Desulforamulus hydrothermalis Lam5 = DSM 18033: one gene and its partner. The protein of the gene in region 1 interacts with the protein of each later gene in a pairwise test. Links are inferred from orthologs where the notes say so. Each region holds a gene or a part of one and is shown on either strand. Other genes may lie near its edges. The genes, in order: ndk and DESHY_RS06200.

Evidence for each region.
Region 2: the proteins of ndk (region 1) and DESHY_RS06200 interact in binary tests that used the Escherichia coli proteins (3 or more experiments, as listed by UniProt). The link is inferred for Desulforamulus hydrothermalis Lam5 = DSM 18033 from one-to-one orthologs.

Annotation. Positions count from the first base shown.
Region 1 is NZ_CAOS01000011.1:184,494-187,814, forward strand. Bases 9-3,005 are described here. They hold ndk (nucleoside-diphosphate kinase), read left to right. Parts: upstream 9-1,280; coding sequence 1,281-1,730; downstream 1,731-3,005. Other genes in these bases: ftsH (ATP-dependent zinc metalloprotease FtsH), read left to right, coding at 9-1,169; DESHY_RS09120 (thioesterase family protein), read left to right, coding at 2,020-2,412; DESHY_RS09125 (formate--tetrahydrofolate ligase), read left to right, coding at 2,505-3,005. Outside these bases: more of ftsH, read left to right, coding at 1-8; more of DESHY_RS09125, read left to right, coding at 3,006-3,321. UniProt on the Escherichia coli protein: Major role in the synthesis of nucleoside triphosphates other than ATP. The ATP gamma phosphate is transferred to the NDP beta phosphate via a ping-pong mechanism, using a phosphorylated active-site intermediate.
Region 2 is NZ_CAOS01000008.1:215,408-218,644, reverse strand. What follows is about bases 318-3,230. They hold DESHY_RS06200 (5-formyltetrahydrofolate cyclo-ligase), read left to right. Parts: upstream 318-1,432; coding sequence 1,433-2,029; downstream 2,030-3,230. Other genes in these bases: hemZ (coproporphyrinogen dehydrogenase HemZ), read right to left, coding at 2,040-3,230; DESHY_RS06205 (ACT domain-containing protein), read left to right, coding at 824-1,255; DESHY_RS06210 (phenylacetate--CoA ligase family protein), read left to right, coding at 318-799. Also shown: more of DESHY_RS06210, read left to right, coding at 1-317; more of hemZ, read right to left, coding at 3,231-3,237. UniProt on the Escherichia coli protein: Involved in the removal of 5-formyltetrahydrofolate.

The DNA of each region.
Region 1 (3,321 bases):
TTTCCATTTCCGGTTCTGATTTTGTGGAAATGTTCGTGGGTGTAGGTGCTTCCCGGGTGCGTGATTTGTTTGAACAAGCCAAAAAAAATGCTCCCTGTATTGTATTTATAGATGAAATCGACGCCGTTGGCCGTCAGCGGGGCGCCGGTCTGGGCGGCGGCCATGACGAGCGGGAACAAACCCTTAACCAACTGCTGGTAGAAATGGATGGGTTTAATCCTAACGAGGGCATTATTATTGTGGCGGCTACCAACCGTCCGGATATTCTGGATCCGGCCTTGCTGCGACCCGGTCGCTTTGACCGGCAAGTTGTGGTGGACCAGCCGGATGTTAAGGGCAGAGAAGAAATTCTTAAGGTGCATGCCCGCGGCAAACCATTGGAGGAAGATGTAAATTTAGAAGTGCTGGCCCGCCGGACACCGGGTTTTACCGGTGCAGATCTGGCCAATTTAATGAACGAGGCGGCCCTGCTGGCTGCCCGTTCCGGCAAGAACAAAATTGGCATGCGGGAACTGGAAGACTCGATTGAAAGAGTTATTGCCGGTCCGGAGAAAAAATCTAAAGTAATTTCCGAAAAGGAAAAACGCTTGGTTTCATATCATGAAGCAGGCCATGCCCTGGTGGGCTACCTGTTGCCCAATACAGACCCGGTGCATAAGGTTTCTATTATTCCCCGGGGTCGGGCGGGCGGCTATACATTGTTGCTGCCCAAAGAAGACCGTTATTACATGACCAAATCCATGTTGCTGGATCAGGTAGTCATGCTGCTGGGCGGTCGGGTTGCGGAAGATGTGGTGCTGAAAGAAATCAGCACCGGCGCCCAAAATGACCTGGAGCGGGCCACCGGCATTGTCCGCCGCATGATTATGGAATACGGCATGAGCGAGGAGCTGGGGCCCCTCACCCTGGGGCATAAGCAAGATACCCCGTTCCTGGGCCGGGATATTGCCCGTGACCGCAATTACTCCGAAGAAGTGGCCTACGCCATTGACCGGGAAGTGCGCAAGATGATTGACCAGGCCTACGGTAAAGCGAAAGATTTGTTGACGAAACACAGGGATACCTTGGACAAAATTGCCGGGGTATTGATGGAAAAAGAAACCATTGAAGCGGAAGAATTTGCTCAATTAATGCGGGAATCCGGTTTGGAAAAACCGGTTATGGCATAACAGGCATGTATTATGCCAAACGTTGACAGCCGGGGATTGACAGAATAATTTATCGACTAAAGAGTGTGCCGCATAGCCGGCACACCTCTTTTGTATCAGGAGGAGGATAATATGGAACGCACTTATTTAATGGTCAAACCCGACGGAGTTCAACGGGGACTGGTTGGTCAAATTATCAGCCGCTTTGAGCAAAGGGGCTACAAAATTGTCGGTTTGAAGATGATGCAAATTACCCGTGAGCTGGCAGAAAAGCATTACGGGGAACACGCAGGCAAGCCCTTTTTCCAGGGACTGGTTGACTTTATTACGTCCGGCCCGGTGGTGGCGATGGCAGTGGAAGGCAAGGATGTGGTGGCAACCGCCCGTGAAATGATGGGAGCAACCAACCCTCTAAAAGCCGCACCCGGCACCATTCGTGCAACCTACGGAGTGGATGTGGGGCGCAATGTTATTCACGGCTCAGATTCGCCGGCCAGTGCCGAGAGGGAAATTGCCTTGTTCTTCCGGCCGGAGGAACTGGTGGATTACGGGCGGGCCATTGATGCCTGGATTTACGAATAAGCTATAGAGATTATTTCTCCGGTAAAAGCCGGCTGGCCAAAGTGGTTTTATGATCCCCTGTCAGCACTTGTCGAAGCACCGGCAGCCCCCCTGGCAAACGGGGCGAACCTCAGTGCTGTCGGTGCACAGACCGGAGCTAAAGGGGATGATAAACCACAGGCAATGTCCAAACCCTGGCCGGTTTAAATGTTGCCGGCTGTTTGTGTTTCAAAGACAACCGGAGATTTTTGTTTTGGATATAATAGTAAGGATGTATAGGCTTGCAAAAATACCACAGGAGGATGGATAGGTGGAACTGACAGTAGGCATGTGCCATGAAACAAGCACCACAGTAACAGAAAATCAGACCGCCATAGCCTATGGCAGCGGCGGGGTACGCGTGTTTGCCACCCCGGCCATGATTGGCTTGATGGAGAAGGCGGCGCTGGAACTGGCCGACCAATGCCTGCCGGCGGGACAAACCACCGTAGGTACCCTGGTAAACGTTAAACATACTGCTGCCACGCCGGTGGGTATGCGGGTGGTAGCTAGGGCAACCCTCACGGAAATTGACGGCAAACGGCTGGTTTTCAGGGTGGAGGCAACGGATGAAACCGGTCCGGTTGGTGAAGGTACCCATGAACGTTTTATAATTAACCTGGAAAAATTCCTGCAAAAGGTAGAAAGCAAGCTCTCCCGATAAGCCGTCAGCATAAAGACTGGCTCAATAGGCAGCCGGGCGGCCTTTCTTTTATTTTATAAGCAATCAAGGATGACGTGAGGGGGTTGGACAAGTTGAAGCATGTTCCCAGCGATTTAGAGATAGCTCAGGCCCATCAAATGCTGCCCATCAGCGAGGTGGCAGCCGGCATCGGTCTGGGGGAAGATGATATTGACCTGTACGGCAAGTATAAGGCCAAGATTAAACTGGATGTCTTGCACAAGTTTCAAGACAGGCCCCAGGGCAAATTAATTGATGTTACCGCCATCACGCCGACGCCCCTGGGAGAAGGCAAAACGGTAACCACCATAGGCTTAACTCAGGGCTTGGGTAAAATAGGCAAAAGAGTTATTACTACCCTGCGTCAGCCTTCCATGGGCCCGGTTTTTGGCATTAAGGGCGGGGCGGCCGGCGGCGGCTATGCCCAGGTGGTGCCGATGGAAGATATTAATATACACTTTACCGGCGATATTCATGCGGTACAGGCTGCCAACAACCTGCTGGCGGCCATGATTGACACTTCCATCCTGCTGGGCAATCCCCTTAATATCGACCCGATGACAGTTATGTGGAACCGGGTATTGGATACCAACGACCGGGCTCTGCGGGATATTGTCATCGGTCTGGGCGGCAAAGAGAACGGCTACCCCCGCCAGACCGGCTTTGACATGGCGGTGGCCTCAGAGGTAATGGCTATTTTGGCGCTGGCTGAAAACCTGCATGACTTGCGCCGGCGCCTGGGCCGCATTGTAGTTGCCTATACTTATGAGGGCAAACCGGTCACCGCCGAAGACCTCAAGGCGGCCGGGGCCATGACGGTCATCATGAAGGAAGCCCTGAAACCCAACCTGGTGCAAACCCTGGAGGGACAAGCCTGCATCATGCATGCAG
Region 2 (3,237 bases), on another replicon or contig:
GATGCTGATGCAGGATTTCGGCACCACCATATTAGCCTGTACCCCTTCCTATGCCATGTACCTGGCGGATGAATTACATGCACAGGGTATTGACCCCGGCAGCCTGCGGTTAAAGGCAGGAATTTTTGGCGCGGAACCTTGGTCCAACAACATGCGGGCACAACTGGAAGACAAACTGGGCATTACCGCCCATGACATATACGGCTTAAGCGAAGTGCTGGGGCCCGGTGTGGCAATGGAGTGCCCCTGCAAAAACGGCCTTCATATTTTTGAAGATCACTTTATTCCGGAAATCATTGATCCGGAAACTGAACAACCCCTCCCCTACGGGCAGAAGGGTGAGCTGGTATTCACCACGCTAACCAAAGAAGGATTCCCGGTCATCCGTTACCGGACCAGGGATATTTCCGCCCTTTACCCGGAAAAATGCGCCTGCGGCCGCACCCACCTGCGGATGGAAAGAATAACCGGCCGCACCGATGACATGTTGATTATCCGGGGTGTCAACGTTTTTCCGTCACAAATCGAAAGCGTACTGCTGGAGTTTGGCGAAACAGAACCCCATTACCTGTTGGTGGTTGACCGCAAGGCAGCCATGGATGACCTGGAAATTCAAGTGGAATTATCTGACAAAATGTTTTCAGATAAGGTGGCCGGTTTGGAAGTTTTGGAAAGAAGATTGCGGGAACGCATCTTAAGTGTCTTGGGGATTTCTGCTAAAATTAAATTAGTGGAACCCAAATCGCTGCCGAGAAGTGAAGGAAAAGCGAAAAGGGTGATTGATAAGCGGGAATTATAACGTGAAACAAAGGAGGTTGTATTAGTGCGAGTACAGCAAATATCCATTTTTTTGGAAAACAAGAAAGGCCGCCTGGCCAAAGTGACCGAAGTGCTGGGAGAAAACGATATTAATATTCGTGCCCTGTCAATTGCCGACACCACCGACTTCGGCATTCTCCGCTTGATAGTCAACAAACCCCAGCAGGCCTACCAGATTTTAAAGGAGGCGGGATTTACCGTCAGCACCACCGATGTTATTGCGGTGGAAGTAACCGACCAGCCCGGCGGTTTAAGCAGTATCCTGCGTCACCTGGATAAGGTGGGCATCAATATTGAATATCTCTATGCCTTTGTTACTCAAACTACCACCGCCGCTTTAATTGTCTTCCGGGTGGAACAAGTGGACGAAGCCATCAAAGTGCTGCAACAGAACGGGGTTCGTATTGTGCCGGGGGACGAAGTTTACCGGATGTAATAAAAACCCCCTGTGGGGAGGTTCAGACTGTAGACAAAGGTTGTAAAACAAAGCGAGATGGTTTTATGATCCCCTGCCGGTGCGTAGACCGGAGCCAAAGGGGATCATAAACTACCGGTAATGTTTGTCGACACCCTGAACCTCCCTGTGGGGGAAGTTTTCTTAAGAGGAAACGAGATGGATAAAAATACCCTTAGAAAACAAATGCTGGCTGCCCGCAGCAGCCTGACGGAACAGGCCAGACAAGACAAAAGCAGGCGCATCACAGAACAATTGCTGGCCCTGCCGTGTTATCAAACAGCCCGAACCGTTATGGCATATTTAGATTACCGCAGCGAAGTGGCCACCGAACTGCTCATTACCCACGCCCTGCAAGCCGGCAAACGACTGGCCGTACCGGTAGTAAACCGGCAGGATAAAACCATGCTGCCCTCGCTGCTGGAAAACTTTCCACAGGATCTTGTACCGGGGCCTTACGGCATCCGGCAACCGGCCCCCGGCAGCATCCGGCCGGTGCCGGTACAGGAGCTGGACCTGGTGCTTGTGCCAGGGGTTGCCTTTGATGCCCGGGGCAACCGCCTGGGTTACGGTGGCGGTTACTATGACCGTTTTTTGCCGCGCTTAAGGCCGGATGCCAGAGCAGTGGGGCTGGCTTACCAGCTTCAGTTAAGCGGCTGCTTATCATCCTGCCTGGGCCCCCATGATCAGCCGGTACACATGGTAATTACTGAAAAGGGAGTGCTTGTTTGCCGGCCTGAGCCGCCGGCCGGCTGATAACAGCCGCTTAGGGTTGTGGCGCAACCGGCTGTTTAATCCGGTTGATTTTGCGGCTCAGGTATTCATCTAACCGCTCCACATACTGACGGGGTTCTTTGGCATTATACTGGTTGACCAGGCTGTGGGTCAAAGGATTTACCCACTTAGAACCAGCCCCCACGCCCAAACCAATAACGGTTTGCCTCTCCTCTATCATCTGAATGTTATAAATACAGGCATGACCCGGCAGGGTATAACCTATATTTTCTAAATTACCCACCATTTGTTTCTGGCGGTACATATAGTAGGGCTGCAAACCCATGCCTTGTGCTGCCCGGGCGGCTTCTTCCCACATGGCGGCGGCCTGGGCGGCATCTGTAAGAGAAAACTCAGCCAGCCGCTGTTTCAGGTGAGAGGCTCTTTTCAAGGCCAGGGCATGTACTGTCAGATTTTCCGGTTTAAGCTGCCGCAGGTGACGCATGGTGTGTGCCACATCCTGCACCGTTTCCCCCGGCAGGCCGATAATAATGTCCATATTGACGGTGTTAAATTTGTAATGGCGGGCTTCCTCCGTAGCCCGGTAAATGTCTTCAACCGTATGGGAACGCCCTATGGCGTCCAAGGTGTGCTGTTGCATGCTTTGGGGATTGATGCTGAGTCTGGTAACCCCCTGTTGGGCCAGCACTGCTAAAACTTCCCGGGTCAGGGTATCCGGACGGCCCCCTTCCACCGTTATTTCCACCGTTTCGTCTGTGCGTAAATACCGGTTGACAGACGCCAACAGGCTGCTCAATTGATCCACCCCCAGACTGGTGGGGGTACCGCCGCCCAGATAAACGGTTTGCACGTGCAACCCCCGGGCCTGCAGGGCTTCTCCCACCTCCCGGATTTCTTTCAGCAGGGCATTTAAAAAGGGTTCCACCAGGGTGCGGTGCTGCTTGATGGAATAAGAAGGAAAAGAACAGTACAGGCAGCGGGTAGGACAAAAAGGGATACCGATATAAACGCTAACCAGCCGGGCGGCCGACGTGCCGGACAATAAATAAGGGCGTTGTGTTTTGGCAATGGCGGTAATTAAAGCGGCTTTTTCTTGTGCCAGGGCATACTTTTCTGCCAGGTAACGCTCAATATCCGTGGCCGGCCACCCCAGGTCAAACAACCGGTGCACTACCTTGGTGGGCCGGATACCGGTCATAATGCCCCAGGGAGAGGGCCGGCGGCCGCTG